Regions from separate parts of the Actinomadura scrupuli genome, predicted to be linked through region 2. Evidence: predicted binding sites of a transcription regulator. Region 2 holds the regulator's gene; each other region holds the start of a gene.

What was found. Region 2 encodes HrcA, which represses chaperone genes, less so after heat shock. Its sites were predicted from a motif close to TTGGCACTCTCNNNNNGAGAGTGCCAA; they were not measured.
Positions count from the first base shown of each region.
Region 1: groL (chaperonin GroEL) is a predicted target of HrcA. The motif match lies at 1,920-1,946, and genes of this name have one in related genera.
Region 3: groES (co-chaperone GroES) is a predicted target of HrcA. The motif match lies at 1,520-1,546, and genes of this name have one in related genera.

Region 1 covers NZ_JBPCCU010000005.1:31,385-36,852, reverse strand. The annotation lists gene groL (chaperonin GroEL) at 195-1,817, opposite strand; gene ACRYCC_RS22765 (TetR/AcrR family transcriptional regulator) at 2,027-2,635, shown strand; gene ACRYCC_RS22760 (vitamin B12-dependent ribonucleotide reductase) at 2,748-5,468, opposite strand, start outside.
Region 2 covers NZ_JBPCCU010000010.1:348,922-354,389, reverse strand. The annotation lists gene ACRYCC_RS35920 (DUF4870 domain-containing protein) at 89-886, opposite strand; gene ACRYCC_RS35915 (DUF3097 domain-containing protein) at 908-1,744, opposite strand; gene ACRYCC_RS35910 (hypothetical protein) at 1,777-2,382, opposite strand; gene hrcA (heat-inducible transcriptional repressor HrcA) at 2,602-3,615, shown strand; gene dnaJ (molecular chaperone DnaJ) at 3,616-4,752, shown strand; gene ACRYCC_RS35895 (16S rRNA (uracil(1498)-N(3))-methyltransferase) at 4,906-5,468, shown strand, end outside.
Region 3 covers NZ_JBPCCU010000001.1:283,786-289,253, forward strand. The annotation lists gene ACRYCC_RS01430 (THUMP-like domain-containing protein) at 1-1,214, opposite strand, end outside; gene groES (co-chaperone GroES) at 1,661-1,969, shown strand; gene groL (chaperonin GroEL) at 2,169-3,791, shown strand; gene ACRYCC_RS01445 (sigma-70 family RNA polymerase sigma factor) at 4,116-4,715, shown strand; gene ACRYCC_RS01450 (hypothetical protein) at 4,712-5,464, shown strand.

The sequences.
Region 1 (5,468 bases), on a different contig from region 2:
CCCGGTGTCAGGTGTCCCCCGGACCGTGGGTTTGAGCGGGGAGCCGATTGCCTCTCGGCTCCCCGCCCCGACCAGGTCCTCCACGCCTCGGAGGCACTCGGCGTACTGGCGCACCGCACACATTCGGGGAGTGCGGTGCTCCCAGCGCCTGATACCCCGGCGGACCGCCCTGACGAGGATCGGACGGGCCCGGTCTAGAAGTCCATACCGCCCGCGTTCGGCGCGGCCGGAGCCTTGTCCTTCTCGGGCAGTTCGGCGATGACGGCCTCGGTCGTCAGGAACAGTGCCGCGATGGACGCCGCGTTCTGCAGCGCCGAGCGCGTCACCTTGGCCGGGTCGATGATCCCGGCCCGGAACATGTCGACGTACTCACCGGTCGCGGCGTCGAGGCCCTCACCCGGCCCGAGCGAGCGGACCCGCTCGACCACGACGCCGCCCTCCAGCCCGGCGTTGATCGCGATCTGCTTGAGCGGTTCCTCGAGAGCCCGCTTGACGATCGCGGCACCGGTGGCCTCGTCGCCCGCAAGCTCGATCCTGCCGAACGCACCGGCGCCCGCCTGCAGCAGCGCCACGCCACCACCGGGCACGATGCCCTGCTCGACCGCGGCCTTCGCGTTGCGGACGGCGTCCTCGATGCGGTGCTTGCGCTCCTTCAGCTCCACCTCGGTCGCCGCCCCCGCCTTGATGACGGCGACCCCGCCGGCCAGCTTGGCGAGACGCTCCTGGAGCTTCTCCCGGTCGTAGTCCGAGTCGCTGTTCTCGATCTCGAACCGGATCTCGTTGACCCGGCCCGCGATGTCGCCGGGGTCACCGGCGCCATCGACGATCGTGGTCTCGTCCTTGGTCACCACGACATGCTTGGCCCGGCCGAGCATGTCCAGCGTGGTGTTCTCCAGCCTCAGCCCGACGTCCTCGGACACGACCTGGCCGCCGGTCAGGACCGCGATGTCCTGCAGCATGGCCCTACGGCGGTCACCGAAACCCGGAGCCTTGACGGGCACGGACTTGAACACCCCATGGACCTTGTTCACCAGCAGGGTCGCGAGCGCTTCGGCTTCGACGTCTTCGGCGATGACCAGCAGCGGGTCACCGGTCCGCATGACGGCCTCCAACACCGGGAGCAGATCCTTGTTCGCCGACACCTTGGCGGCCACCAGCAGGATGTAGGGGTCGTCCAGCACCGCTTCGAGCCGGGCGGTATCGGTCATGAAGTGCGGGGCGAGGTAGCCCTTGTCGAAGCGCATGCCCTCGGTGAGCTCGAGCTCGAGGCCGAAGGTGTTGCTCTCCTCGACGGTGATGACGCCTTCCTTGCCGACCTTGTCCATCGCCTCGGCGATCATCTCCCCGATCGCGGGATCGGCGGCGGAGATGGAGGCCGTGGAGGCGATCTGCTCCCTGGTCTCCACCTCCTTGGCGATCATGGAGAGCTCCTCGCTCACACACTCGACGGCGAACTCGATCCCCCGTTTGAGGGACATCGGGTTGGCTCCGGCGGCGACGTTGCGCAGTCCCTCACGGACCAGTGCCTGCGCCAGGACGGTGGCGGTGGTGGTGCCGTCGCCCGCCACGTCGTCGGTCTTCTTCGCGACCTCCTTGACCAGCTCAGCCCCGATCTTCTCCCACGGGTCCTCGAGCTCGATCTCCTTCGCGATCGACACACCGTCGTTGGTGATCGTGGGCGCACCCCACTTCTTCTCCAGCACGACGTTGCGGCCCTTGGGGCCGAGCGTCACCTTGACGGCATCGGCGAGCCGGTTCATGCCGCGTTCGAGGCCGCGCCGCGCGTCCTCGTCGAACGCGATCATCTTTGCAGCCATTGCTCTCCTCGTCTCAGGGGGAAAGGGCGAGCCGGAACGGCGCCCGCGACGGACGGCCTGCCTGCCTGCCGACAGGCCTCGCCGTCCCAGCACGCCCTCGTGTTGGCACGTGCCGGGCATGAGTGCCAGGCATCGATCCGCACTCTACTCACAACTTGCGTGCCACGCATATAGTGCGGGGCACGCATCACATTGGTAAGCTGCGGACCGTGAACGACGATGAGCCCGTGGACATGCGAACCCACCACAAACTGGCCACCCGCGAAGCGATCAGCACCGCCGCACTGCGCCTGGCGGTGGAACACGGCCCCGGAGGGCTCGCTCTCGTACGAGTGCGCGACATCGCCGCGGCCGCCGGGGTCTCCCCCCGCACCTACAACAACTACTTCTCCAGCCGGGAGGAGGCGATCTGCGCCGTCGAATCCGACCGGGCCCGGCGTCTCGGGCAGGCGCTCCTGTCCAGGCCGGCCGCCGAGCCGCTCGGCCAGGCCATCGCCGCAGCCGTGATCGAGCACTACGGCACCGCCGAACCCGACAAGGTCGGCCTGCGCATGATCATGAGCAGTTCCGAGCTGGAGGGGGAGGCCCTGAAGGCCTTCACCACGGCGGAGGAGCCTCTGGCCGCCGCGATCGCCGAGCGCCTCGGCACCGACCCCGCCCACGACCTCTACCCCCAGGTCATGGCCGCCGCGATCGCCGGTGCCGTACGGGTGGCGGCCCGGCACTGGCTCGACCCCGGCCACACCGAGTCATTCGCCACCGTGCTCGGCCGCGCCCTCGCCCATGTCCTTCCCGGCACGGATCCGAGCGATCCGTGACCACAACGCCGAGGGGTGGCGAGCCGGATCGGCCCGCCACCCCTCGCGACCGGTGGTCATCGCGTCACGTGCACGCGACCGAAGGCCGCATCCACCGCGACTTCGCCCGGTTTCAGCTGCAGCCGCTGGTGGAGCCGCAGCCCTCGCAGACGTAGCAGCTGCCGGCCGGCCGCATCTTCGTGCCGCAGGTCATGCAGAGCGGCGCGTCGGCCGTCCGGCGCTGGTGGCTCTCGGTCACGTCCACCGGCGATCCGGCCGGTGCCGGCGCCAGGGGCAGCTCCCTGGGCTCGGCCGGCTTGTCGACGGGCTTCTCGATGGGCGCCGACTGGGCCAGGGTCTCCGGGTCGACCTCGTCCTCGGCCTGCAGCGCGGCCGGAGCCTCCCCGGAGGCCTGCAGGGAACGCTCGTCGGCGGTGAAGATGCCCAGCTCGGCCCGCTGCTCGTATGGGAGGTGGTCGAGCGCCAGCCGCCGGAAGATGTAGTCCATCATCGAGGTGGCCATCCGGATGTCCGGGTCGTCGGTCATGCCCGCCGGTTCGAACCGCATGTTGGTGAACTTCTCCACCCAGGTCTCCAGCGGCACGCCGTACTGCAGGCTGATGGAGATCGCCATGGAGAAGGCGTCCATCACCCCGGCGAGCGTCGAGCCCTGCTTGCCGAGCTTGAGGAACACCTCACCGAGGCCGTCTCCGGGGTAGCTGGAGGCCGTCATGTAACCCTCGGCCCCGGCCACCGAGAACCGGGTGACGGTCGCGGGCCGCCGCTTGGGCAGCCGCTTGCGGACCGGCCGCACCTCCGGCGGGGAGGCGGCCACGACCGGTTCGGCCTCGGCTTTCTCCTCCTCCTTGTCCTTCTTCTTGGCGACCGACAGCGGCTGGCCGACCTTGCAGTTGTCGCGGTAGATCGCGAGCGCCTTGAGGCCCATCTTCCAGCCCTCGAAGTACACCTTCTCGATGTCCTCGACGGTGGCGGTCTCCGGCACGTTGCAGGTCTTGCTGATCGCACCGCTGAGGAACGGCTGCACCGCGGCCATCATCCGCACGTGGCCCATCGGGCTGATCACCCGCTCGCCCATCGCGCAGTCGAACACCTCGTAGTGCTGCGGCTTGAGACCCGGCGCGTCGATGACGTGGCCGTGCACGGCGATGTACTCGACGATCGCCTCGATCTGCTCCTGCTGGTAGCCCAGCTGCTTGAGCGCACGCGGGACCGTGAGGTTGACGATCTGCATCGAGCCGCCGCCGACCAGCTTCTTGAACTTCGCCAGCGCCAGGTCGGGCTCGATGCCCGTGGTGTCGCAGTCCATCATCAGGCCGATGGTCCCGGTCGGGGCCAGCAGGGAGGCCTGCGCGTTGCGGTACCCGTTCTTCTCACCCAGCTTGAGGCACTGCTGCCACTGCCGGGTGGCCTCGACGTGGACCTCCTTGTCGATCTCGTCGAGGGTGCGGATCTCGTCGTTGGCGGCGGCGTGCTTGCGCATGACGCGCTTGTGCGGCTCGGCGTTGCGCTCGTAACCGTCGTACGGCCCGACCACGCCGGCCAGCTCGGCGGAGCGCCGGTAGGCCACCCCGGTCATCAACGAGGTGATCGCGGCGGCGATCGACCGGCCGCCCTCGGAGTCGTAGGCGTGACCGCTGGCCATCAGCAGGGCGCCGAGGTTGGCGTAGCCGATGCCCAGCTGGCGGAAGGCCCGGGTGGTCTCGGTGATCTTCTCGGTGGGGAAATCCGCGAACGTGATCGAAATGTCCATCGCAGTGATGATCAACTCGGTCAACTTGACGAACCTGGCCACGTCGAAGGAGTCGTCGGCCTGCAGGAACTTCATCAGGTTGATGGAGGCGAGGTTGCAGGAGGAGTTGTCCAGGTGGAGGTACTCACTGCACGGGTTGCTCGCCGTGATCCGGCCGGACTCCGGGCTGGTGTGCCAGTCGTTGATGGTGTCGTCGTACTGGATGCCCGGGTCGGCGCACTCCCAGGCGGCCTGGGCCATCAACCGGAACAGGTCCTTGGCCCGGATGGTCTCGATGACCTCACCGCTGAGCCGGGACCGCAGACCGAACTCGCCGTCGGTCTCCACCGCGCGCATGAACTCGTCGGAGACCCGCACCGAGTTGTTGGCGTTCTGGTACTGGACGCTGACGATGTCCTTGCCGCCGAGGTCCATGTCGAAGCCGGCGTCGCGGAGCGCACGGATCTTGTCCTCTTCACGCGCCTTGGTCTGCACGAACTCCGCCACGTCGGGGTGGTCGACGTCCAGCACGACCATCTTCGCGGCCCGCCGGGTGGCACCACCGGACTTGATGGTGCCCGCGGACGCGTCGGCGCCGCGCATGAAGGAGACGGGACCGCTGGCGGTGCCGCCGGACGACAACAGCTCCTTGCTGGAGCGGATACGGGACAGGTTCACCCCCGAACCCGAACCACCCTTGAAGATCACGCCCTCTTCCTTGTACCACTCCAGGATCGACTCCATCGTGTCGTCCACGGAGAGGATGAAACACGCCGAGACCTGCTGCGGCGAGGCCGTACCGACGTTGAACCACACAGGCGAGTTGAAACTGAACACCTGGTGCACCAGGGCGTACTTCAGCTCGTGCTCGAAGATCTCAGCGTCCTCATCGGAGGCGAAATAGCCGTTCTCCCGGCCGGTGTCGGCATAGACCTGCACGACCCGGTCGACGAGCTGCTTGAGGCTCCACTCCCGCTGGGGTGCGCCCACCGCGCCACGGAAGTACTTCGTGGTGACGATGTTCGCCGCGTTGACCGACCAGAACGCGGGGAACTCCACCCCGTGCTGCTCGAAGTTGACCGAGCCGTCCCGCCAGTTGGTCAT
Region 2 (5,468 bases):
GCCCTGGCCCCCGAAACGTGAAACACCGCCGTGATCATGCGATCAATCGACGAAGGATTGCATGATCACGGCGGTGGGTGAAGCGGGGTTACTTGAAGATGGGGAAGGCGATGAAGTTGGGAAGCTGGTAGCTCTCCCCGTGGTTCGCGGCCATCGCGGCCTTGATCATGAAGACCAGCCCGGTGACGAAGACGGCCAGCGGCAGGATGAACAGGATCGAGAAGATGCCGGAGATCGCCGACAGCACGATGGTGAGGATCCAGCTGACGATCGCCGCCGCGTACATCGTGATGGCCAGGTTGAGGCCCTGCGCTCCGTGGAACTTCAGGAACCGCGACTGGTCCTTCTTCAGCAGGTACACCACCAGCGGCGCGACGAGGCCGGCGACCAGCATGCCGAGGTAGGCGAGCATGCCCCACTGCCGCTCTTCCGGGGTCGTCGGCCCGGTGTACGGCTCCGGACCCTTCATGTTGTTCAGCGCGTCGAGCGGGCTTCCGCCGCTCGACGGCGGGGACTGCTGGCCGTAACCGGGCTGCTGCCCGTAGTCCTGCTGCGCATAGCCCGGCTGCTGGCCGTAACCCGGCTGCTGCTGGCCATAGCCCTGCTGCGGCGGCTGCTGGCCATAGCCGGGCTGCTGGCCGTATCCGGGCTGCTGCTGGCCGTAGCCCTGCTGCGGCTGCTGCTGCCCGTAACCCGGCTGGCCGTATCCGGGCTGCTGGCCGTATCCCGGCTGGGGCTGCTGCGGCTGCTGCCCATACCCGGGCTGCTGGCCGTAACCCGGCTGCTGCTGGCCGTAGCCCTGCTGCGGCGGCTGCTGGCCGTAACCCGGCTGACCGTAGCCGGGCTGCTGCCCATATCCGGGCTGCTCAGGCGTCCCGTCCGTCATGGCCGTACTCCTCTCGGGGGGTCACCTCAGCCCAGGGGGCTCGGGTGCGGTGACGAAGTCTATGAGTTCTTCGACGCGGCCGAGGAGCGCCGGTTCCAGATCGGCGTAGGTACGCACCGATCCGAGTATGCGCTTCCAGGCCGCTCCTGTCTCGTCCTTCCAGCCCAGCGCCGTCAGGGTGCCCTCTTTCCAGGGCACGCCATGTGGGACGTCGGGCCAGGCGGAAATGTTCACGGCCGAGGGTTTGACCGCCTGCCAGATGTCGATGAAGGGGTGCCCCGTGACCAGGACGTGCGGGGAGTCGACCTGAGCGGCGATCCGGCTCTCCTTCGACCCCGGCACCAGATGGTCCACCAGGACCCCCAGCCGGCGCCCGGGTTCGGGCGCGAACTCCGCGACGATGGCGGGCAGGTCGTCGATGCCCTCGAGGTACTCGACGACGACTCCCTCGACCCGCAGGTCGTGGCCCCAGATCTTCTCCACCAGCTCCGCGTCGTGCAGGCCCTCCACGTAGATCCGGCTGCCCCGGGCGACCTTGGCGCGCAGGTCCTGGACCGCGATGGACCCGGAGGCGGAGGTGACCGGGCCCGCCGGGGCCCTGGGAGCCGGCCGGACCAGCGTCACCGGCTCGCCGTCCACCAGGAACCCGGCGGGGGCCAGCGGGAAGATCCGGCGCTTGCCGAAGCGGTCCTCCAGGGTGACCTCGTTCTTGGCGAACGCCACGATCGCCCCGCAGAAGCCGCTGTCGGGATCCTCGACGACCAGGTCGCGCTCGGCGGGGATCTCCGGGATCAGTCCTTTGCGGGGCCGCCGCCAGTCGCCGGCCAGAACGTCGTCGCCGTAGTCCTTGCTGTGCATGTGCTCCGTCTCCTCGGGCGGGGTCGCCGGTCCTAGTAGCGCGGCGGGAACCGCTCGGCGAGCAGCCGGCGCCGGTGGTTGCCGCGCTTGACTCCTACCACGACCGCGATGATCACGCTGGTCACGATGCCGGCGAAGGGCAGGATCATCAGCGAGGCGAGCCCGCCGAAGATCCCGCCGAACAGTCTGCCGACGTCGGCGTGCTTGCCCACCGTGAACGCGGTCGTCTCACTGGACCTGCAGACGATGTGATGGGTCCCGGACTCGGTCGCCTCGATCACGAAGATCTCACTCCAGGAGAAACCTCCGGCGGTCGTGGTGAACCGGCCGCCCGGCGGCGCGAGCGTCACCTGGCCCCCGGACGGCCCGGTGACGGTGCAGTCGGCCCGGGGCGTGGTGCCGGAGGTGACCACCCGGGCGTAGATGGCGCCGCGCGGGCTGGGCTGCAACTGCGCCGTCACGGTCTCGCCGGCGTCGAAGCGCTGGCCGACGTCGATCGACTTGACCGCGGAGAAGACCCCGAAGGCGAAGCCGCCGACCCCCAGGGCGGTCAGGACGACGGCGAACACGACGGCGAAGACGTACCAGCCGCGGCCGGGACGCAACTCGGAGGGATGAACGCTCGGCGGTGGGTACATGCAGACTCCCCCTGATGGCTGTGCCAGAAGCCTGACATAGCCGACCATCGGAGAACAGCACAGGAAGCAGGGGCATCCTGGCTACGTCAGGTTCGCCGCCGGGCGCCGTACACTGGCACTCCAGGGCTATGAGTGCCAGGGGCACTGCAGGGCTCTGAGTGCCAGGGCGGCGGCGCCGGCGGCCGGGCCAGGCGTGATCTGCGGCAAGGAGGTGAGCGCGTGCTCGACGACAGGAAACTCGCGGTGCTGCGTGCCATCGTCGAGGATTACGTGTCCACCAATGAACCGGTGGGCTCCAAGGCGCTGGTGGATCGGCACAATCTCGGGGTCTCCCCGGCCACGATCCGTAACGACATGGCCGTACTGGAGGAGCAGGGCTACATCGCCCAGCCGCACACCAGCGCGGGCCGGATCCCCACCGACAAGGGCTACCGGCTCTTCGTCGACCGGCTGTCCACGATCAAGCCGCTGTCGACGGCGGAGCGCCGGGCGATCGAGACGTTCCTCAACGGCGCCTACGACCTCGACGACGTCGTCGGCCGGACGGTGCGCCTGCTCGCCCAGCTGACCCGTCAGGTCGCGGTGGTGCAGTACCCCTCGCTGACCCGGTCGGCCGTCCGGCACGTCGAGCTGGTGCCGATGGGCGAGCGGCGGCTGCTGCTCGTGCTGATCACCAACACCGGGCGGGTCGAGCAGCGGGTCATCGAGACCTACGCCGACGTCGCCGAGGACTCGATCGCCCACCTGCGGGCGCTGCTCAACACCTGCCTGGACGGCTGCCGGCTGCACGAGGTCGCGGGGGCGGTGGCCGACGTGCCGGAGAAGGTGCCGGCCGACGACCGGGTGATCGCGGCCTCGGTGCTGTCGGTGCTGCTGGAGACCCTGGTCGAGAAGAGCGATGAGAAGATTGTCTTCGCCGGCGCGGCCAATCTGGCGCACGTCGACTTCTCGCAGAGCCTCCGCGAAGTCCTGGAGGCCCTGGAGGAACAGGTGGTGCTGATGCGGCTGCTCGGGGAGAGCGGTGATTCGTCTACCCTGACGGTGCGGATCGGCACGGAGAATCCGCACGAAGGCCTGCGGTCGACCTCGGTGGTCGCCGTCGGCTATGGCACCGGTGATCAGGCCCTCGCCCGCATGGGCGTTCTGGGCCCCACACGAATGGATTACCCCGGCACGATGGGAGCGGTACGGGCAGTGGCACGTTACGTCGGTCAGATCCTGGCGGGGTCGTAAGTGGCACGCGACTACTACGCAACCCTTGGGGTGCGCCGTGACGCGAGCGCGGACGAGATCAAGAAGGCCTACCGCAGACTCGCACGGGAGCTTCACCCGGACGTCAATCCGGATCCGGCGACCCAGGAGAAGTTCAAGGAGATCACCCAGGCCTACGAGGTGCTCTCCGACCCCAAGAAGCGCGAGATGTTCGACCTCGGCGCGGACCCCTTCGCGACCGCCGGTCCGGGCGGTGGCGCCGGGTTCGGCGCCGGGTTCCCGTTCAGCGACATCATGGACGCCTTCTTCGGCGGCGCCGGTGCCCGCGGCCCGCGCGGCCGGGCCCGCCGGGGCCGCAACGCCACGCTGGTGGTGGAGCTCGACCTCGCCGAGACGGCCTTCGGCACGACCCGCGAGCTGTCCATCGACACCGCCGTCGTCTGCACCGCCTGTACGGGCTCGGGATGCGCGCCGGGCACCCACCCCGACACCTGTGACATGTGCCACGGCCGCGGTGAGGTCCAGCAGGTCACCCGGTCGTTCCTCGGCCAGGTGATGACCTCCCGGGCCTGCCCGCAGTGCGGCGGCTACGGCAGCGTGATCCGCACGCCCTGCCCGGAGTGCTCCGGCGACGGCCGGGTGCGCACCCGGCGCACGATCAAGGTCCGGATCCCTGCGGGCGTCGAGCACGGCACCCACATCCAGCTGGCTGGCGAGGGCGAGGTCGGACCGGGCGGCGGCCCCGCCGGGGACCTGTTCCTGGAGATCGTCGAACGGCCGCACCACATCTTCGAGCGGGAGGGCGACGACCTGCACTGCACGGTGCAGATCCCGATGACCGCGGCCGCGCTCGGCACCCAGGTGACCATCGAGACCCTGGACGGCCCGGAGCCGGTCGACATCCGGCCCGGCACCCAGTCCGGCCAGGTGATCCCGATGTACGGGCGCGGGGTCAACCACCTCAACGAGACCGGCCGCGGCGACCTCATGATCCACGTCAACGTGGAGACGCCGAGCCGGCTGGACGAGGAGCAGGAGGAGCTGCTGCGCACGCTGTCCAAGCTGCGTGGCGAGGAGCGCCCCCCCGGCAAGTTCGCCCCCGGTCAGCAGGGTTTCTTCTCCCGGCTGCGGGATGCCTTCAATCAGGGCAGCCGTTGAAGAGAGGCGCGTGAGGCGTTCTACGAGGGACTGAACGGCCTGACCCGGCCGTCGTGATCAGCACCGCCGTGATCAGCACCGTCGTGATCTGCGCCGCCGTGATCTGCGCTGTCGTGGACCGCGGCGGCCCCGTCCGCCTGGGAGACTGAGACCGTGAGCCCGCCCGTGTTCCTCGCCGAGCCCGGCCGCCTGGCCGCGGACCGGGTCGTCCTGGACGGCCCCGAGGGGCGGCACGCGGCGACCGTACGGCGGCTGCGCGCGGGCGAGCGGGTCGACCTGACCGACGGGGCCGGGCTGCTGGCCGAATGCGTGGTGGCCGTGGTGGCCGGACGGGAGACCCTGGAGCTCGACGTCCTGACCCGGCGGCGGACCCCGGCACCGGACCCGCGCATCGTCGTCGTACAGGCCCTGCCGAAGGGTGACCGGGGCGAGCTGGCCGTCGAGCTCATGACCGAGGTCGGCGTCGACGAGATCGTGCCCTGGCAGGCGGGCCGCTGCGTGACCCAGTGGAAGCCCGACCGCCGCGACAAGGCACTCGGCCGGTGGCGCAGCACCGCCCGGGAGGCCGCCAAGCAGGCCCGCCGGGCCTGGCTGCCCGAGATCACCGACCTGGCGACCACCGCTGACGTGGCCGTACGCCTCGCGTCCGCCGCGTCCGCGGTGATCCTGCACGAGGAGGCCCAGGAGCCGCTGAGCGGGCTGGTGACGCCCGCGAA
Region 3 (5,468 bases), on a different contig from region 2:
AGGGCCGCCACCTCGGCCACCAGGTGGGCCCGGATCACCGCGCCGTCGGGCTCGTACAGATAACGCCGCCACGGCCCCACCGGCGGCGTGCCCAGCCCGGGCTCGGGCACGAGCGTCGCGGGCCCGCCCGGGTCGCCGGAGCGGCCGGACCCCGGCGGGTTGAGCACCGTGGCACGCCGCAGGCCCGGCCCGCCTCCTCCGGCCGGCGCGTCCGAACCGCCCCGCCCGGCGGAGCCGTCGAGGCCGCTGAGCCCGCCCAGCCAGAGCGCGGCCTCCTTGACCTCGCCGCGGTCGGAGATCCATTCGGCCTCCGCGTCCGCCGGTATGGCCTCGTACGGGATCCCCGGGGCGACCTTCAGGCACGCGGCCGGGGCGCGCCGCGCCAGCGCGAGCAGTACGTCGAGCGGCGGTTCGTAGGCCCGGGGGTCGAAGACGCGGCCCCGGGCGTTCCGGCGGCCGGGATCGGCGAAGACCGCCGCGTATCCGGCGGGATCCTGACGGGCGGCGTCACCCTCCCGTACGGTCGCCGGCCCGGCCAGCCCCAGCGCGTCCAGGTTGGCGCGCGCCACGGCGGCGGTCAGCGGATCGAGCTCGACGCCGTCGCCGGGGCAGCCGGCCCGGGCCCGGGCGACCAGATCGGCCCCGATCCCGCAGCACAGCTCCAGGACCCGCGCCTCCGAGGCCGGTGCCCAGAGGGGTTCCGGGACGGATCCCAGGAGGGGCGCGGAGCCGGCGCGCGGTCCGGGCTGCGGGACGGGCTCCAGGCCGGGGCCCCAGGCGGGCTCCAGCTCCAGCTCCGGCTCGGGGCCGGTGAGCTCCAGGTCGGGTCTCCTCGGGTGCGGCAGCCGGGGCCGCCGGGCGGGCGGCGCACCGGCCGGCCCGTGCGCGGAGAGCGTGCCCAGGTGGGCGGCGAAGCGGCGGGCCCGGTGCGCCGCGACGCTCGACCGGGTGGACTGCTCCAGCCCCGCGGGCGTGAAGTACATCCGCGCGGCGTCGGGGCCGAACTTGTCGCGGGCCCGTGCCCGCAGCCGCAGCTGGGTCAGCGCGGCCGCCACGAGATCCGCGGGGTGCCGGGAGCGCAGCCGCGACGCCGTCGCCAGCAGCCCGGCCTCGCTCAGGTCCGCGTCGGCGGCCTCGGCCAGAATCGCCTGGCCGGTCCGGCCGAGCAGGGCCTGGAACCCCTCGATGTCCACGGCGGCCACGTTACCGACCACCGTCGACCACCCCGTCCCACCGTGAGCCCACCGCCGCACCCTCGAGGGACCACCTGGCCAGGCATGGACCAGCCGTCCGCCGCGGCCCCGGCCCCGTGTCCCCGGCCCGCCGCGGGCACCGGCTCGCCACCGTCCGGCCGCCGGTCCGCCATCCTCCTGTCATCGGTCCGTCATCGCCGCGCACACCCCGGTGGGCGTGTCCCGTACGGCCGAGTGGGAGGCTGCGACGTGCGAGAACACCGCCATGCCGGAGCCTTGTACCGGACCAGGTTGACGACGTTCCCGGCACGGCATAACCTCCGTAATTGGCACTCTCAATCGGAGAGTGCCAATCAGCGACACGGTCGGTCTGACACCCGCGACGGCAGGCCGCCAGGGTCGCCTCTCTCATGTGCGACCGGTCAATCTGGCCGGTCGAGGATCGCAATCGAAGGGGAGGTCAGATCGTGACGACCGCCACCAAGGTTGTTCTCAAGCCGCTCGAGGACCGCATCGTGGTCAAGCCGCTTGAGGCAGAGCAGACCACCGCGTCTGGCCTTGTCATTCCGGACACCGCCAAGGAGAAGCCCCAGGAGGGCACCGTCCTGGCGGTAGGCCCGGGCCGCGTCGACGACAAGGGTCAGCGCGTTGCGCTCGACGTCTCCGTCGGCGATGTCGTGCTGTACAGCAAGTACGGCGGCACCGAGGTGAGGTACAACAGCGAGGACTACCTCGTGCTCTCGGCCCGCGACGTGCTCGCGATCGTCGAGAAGTAATCACCCGAGACGTGATGCACCGCCCCGGTCCGGCCCCTGTGGCAACGGGCCGGGGCGGCTGCGTGAACGGGCGCGCGGCCACGCGGAGCGCGGACACGACCGGGGACCGGGCCGTGCCGGGCACCGCCGGACGGGGCCGCCTGCAAGCGTCCGTGAGCCGGCGCGCGCAGCGCGTCAATGAAGCTGAAAGGAGTTGAGCATGGCGAAGATCCTGGAGTTCGAAGAGGACGCTCGCCGGGCCCTCGAGCGCGGCGTCAACGCCCTCGCGGACGCCGTGAAGGTGACGATCGGCCCGCGCGGCCGCAACGTCGTCATCGACAAGAAGTTCGGCGCACCCACCATCACCAACGATGGCGTGACCATCGCGCGTGAGATCGAGCTGGAGAACCCCCGCGAGAACCTGGGCGCCCAGCTGGCCAAAGAGGTGGCGACCAAGACCAACGACGTCGCGGGTGACGGCACCACCACCGCCACCGTGCTCGCCCAGGCGATGGTGCGCGAAGGCCTGCGCAACGTGGCCGCCGGCGCCTCGCCGCTCTCGCTCAAGCGGGGGCTCGACGCCGCGGCGCAGTACGTCTCCGACCTGCTGCTGAAGTCGGCGCGTGAGGTCGAGGAGCGGGGTGAGATCGCGCACGTCGCGACGATCTCCGCTCAGGACGCGCAGATCGGCGAGCTGATCGCGGAGGCGTTCGAGAAGGTCGGCAAGGACGGTGTCATCACCGTCGAGGAGTCCCACACCATGGGGCTCGAGCTGGAGTTCACCGAGGGCCTGCAGTTCGACAAGGGCTACCTGTCGCCGCACATGGTGACCGACCCCGAGCGCATGGAGGCCGTCCTCGACGACGCCTACGTGCTCATCGTCGAAGGCAAGATCTCCAACGTGCAGGAGTTCCTGCCGCTGGCCGAGCAGGTGGCGCAGAGCAAGCGCCAGCTGCTGGTCATCGCCGAGGACGTCGAGGGTGAGGCCCTGGCGCTGCTGGTGGCCAACAAGATCCGCGGCACCTTCACCAGCGTCGCGGTCAAGGCCCCCGGCTTCGGCGACCGCCGCAAGGCGATGCTCGGCGACATCGCCGCCCTCACCGGCGGCCAGGTCGTCAGCGAGGCCATCGGCCTCAAGCTCGACAGCGTCGGCCTGGAGGTGCTCGGCAGCGCCCGCCGGATCACCGTCACCAAGGACACGACCACCGTCGTGGACGGTGCCGGCGACCAGCAGGAGATCAACGACCGCATCCGCCAGATCAGGGTCGAGCTGGAGAACAGCGACTCCGACTGGGACCGCGAGAAGCTGCAGGAGCGGCTGGCCAAGCTGTCCGGCGGCGTCAGCGTGCTGCGCGTCGGAGCGGCCACCGAGGTGGAGCTCAAGGAGAAGAAGCACCGCCTCGAGGACGCCATCTCCGCGACCCGCGCGGCCATCGAGGAGGGCATCGTCGCCGGCGGCGGCAGCGCCCTCGTGCACGTCGCCAAGGAGGGCTTCGACGCGCTCGGGCTCTCCGGCGACGAGGCCGTCGGAGCCCAGGCGCTGCGGCGCGCGCTCGTCGAGCCACTGCGGTGGATCGCCGAGAACGCGGGCGCCGAGGGCTACGTCGTGGTCTCCAAGGTGCAGGAGCTGCCGGTCGGTCACGGCTACAACGCCGCGACCGGCGAGTACGGCGACCTGGTCGGCCAGGGCGTCATCGACCCGGTGAAGGTCACCCGCTCGGCGGTCACCAATGCCGCCTCCATCGCGGGCATGCTGCTCACCACCGAGGTCCTCGTGGTCGAGAAGCCGGAGGAGCAGGAGGCCCCTGCCGCCGGTGGTCACGGCCACGGTCACGGTCACTGAGTGACGAGCCGCGTCCCGGACGCGGCACACCGAGCCCCCTGCCGATCACCGGCAGGGGGCTCGGTGTATTTTCAGACGATTAAGGGTTCTGTCGTTTTGCGGCCACCGTGTGCGGTTCGGCGCCCAATATGACACCGCTACGGAATTGGCTTCTACGTACAGTAGTTGCGCTATCGCACTCTGTGATTTCTGTTACCCGACTCCCGCACTGTGACCATTCCGTTGTCGTGGACAGTGGAGACAGGCCCGATCTCCCTGGGCATCATGCTCTACGTGACCGAGGGATGCTTCGCGGGGACCACGACTGCGCTTGCTACCAGTGATATGCGGGTGATGCGTACGGCGAAGGCCGATCAGGGCAGGCTGCGTGACGAGCTGAAAGACGTGACGAGCCTTGCCGTTCAGGGGGATCCGGCGGCCATCGAGGTGCTGATCGGGCAGGTGCGCCCGATGGTGGTCCGCTACTGCAGGGCACGTCTGGGGCGGGTGTCGGGCCAGTACCACATAGCGGACGACGTGGCCCAGGAGGTGTGCATCGCGGTGCTGTCCGCGCTGCCCCGCTACCGGGACATGGGGCGGCCGTTCGCGTCCTTCGTCTTCGGCATCGCCGCTCACAAGATCGCGGACGCGCTGCGCAGCGCCATCCGGGCGGCGGTGCCGACCGAGGACCTGCCGGACGGGCCCGATGACCGGCCCGGCCCGGAGGAGACGGTCGTCCGCTACATCGAGACCGAACGAGCCAAGAGCCTGCTGGACCGTTTGCCCGATCACCAGCGGGAGCTGGTGCTGCTCAGGGTGGTCGCGGGCCTGTCGGCGGAGGAGACCGGTAATGTACTCGGCATGTCCGCGGGTGCGGTACGGGTCGCCCAGCACCGGGCTCTCGCTCGGCTTCGGGCGATGGCGAGTGAGGAGTCGATCGTTTGACGGGAACGCACCCGGAGCCGATCGGCGATTCATCCCACGGAACCGACGATCGTCGACCGCCGGACCTCGGCGCGCTGCGGCGCAGCGACGAGCTCTTCGACGCGCTGTCGGAACGTCGCGATGTCTCCTCTGACGATGCGGACGATCCTGCGTTCGCGTTGCTGAAGGCGCTCGTCGACGACGTGGACGCCGGTGCGCCGCCGCTGTCCCGGCCGGCCAGGGAGGACCGCGGCAGGCGGGCGTCCCGCCGCCGGGTGCCGCGCACGCTGGTCTCCCTCTGCGTGGCGACCACCGTGCTGATGACCACCGGGGTGGCCGCGGCGGGGGGTGCGCTCAGCCCGTTCGCACCGACTCCGGGTGGTTCGGAGCCGCACATCCGGTCCCGGCCCGACCTGCCGGAGTCGCGGGGCGCCGCGACCGGTGGCGTGAGCGGCTCTCCCACGGCGGTGCCGACGGAGCTGAAGCGCCGTCAGGTGGTGTTCCCGCGCGGCGGTGAAGCGGCCGGGACCTACGGCGACCAGCAGCCGGATCCGCGGCCGACCAAGCCGGTCACGGTGAGCCCCAGCCCGGAGCCCACGCCGTACGACCTGTACGCGGGAACCCCGGACTCACCGGATCCGGCGCCGGGCACGAGCGGGTCCCCCGCGCCCCTCGTGGATCCGTCGGGGAGCCCCGAGCAGTCTCCGGGGCAGGGCCAGGGAGAGGACCGGCCGGGCCAGCCGGCGTCGGGTCAGGGCGCGGTGCCCTGAGGGC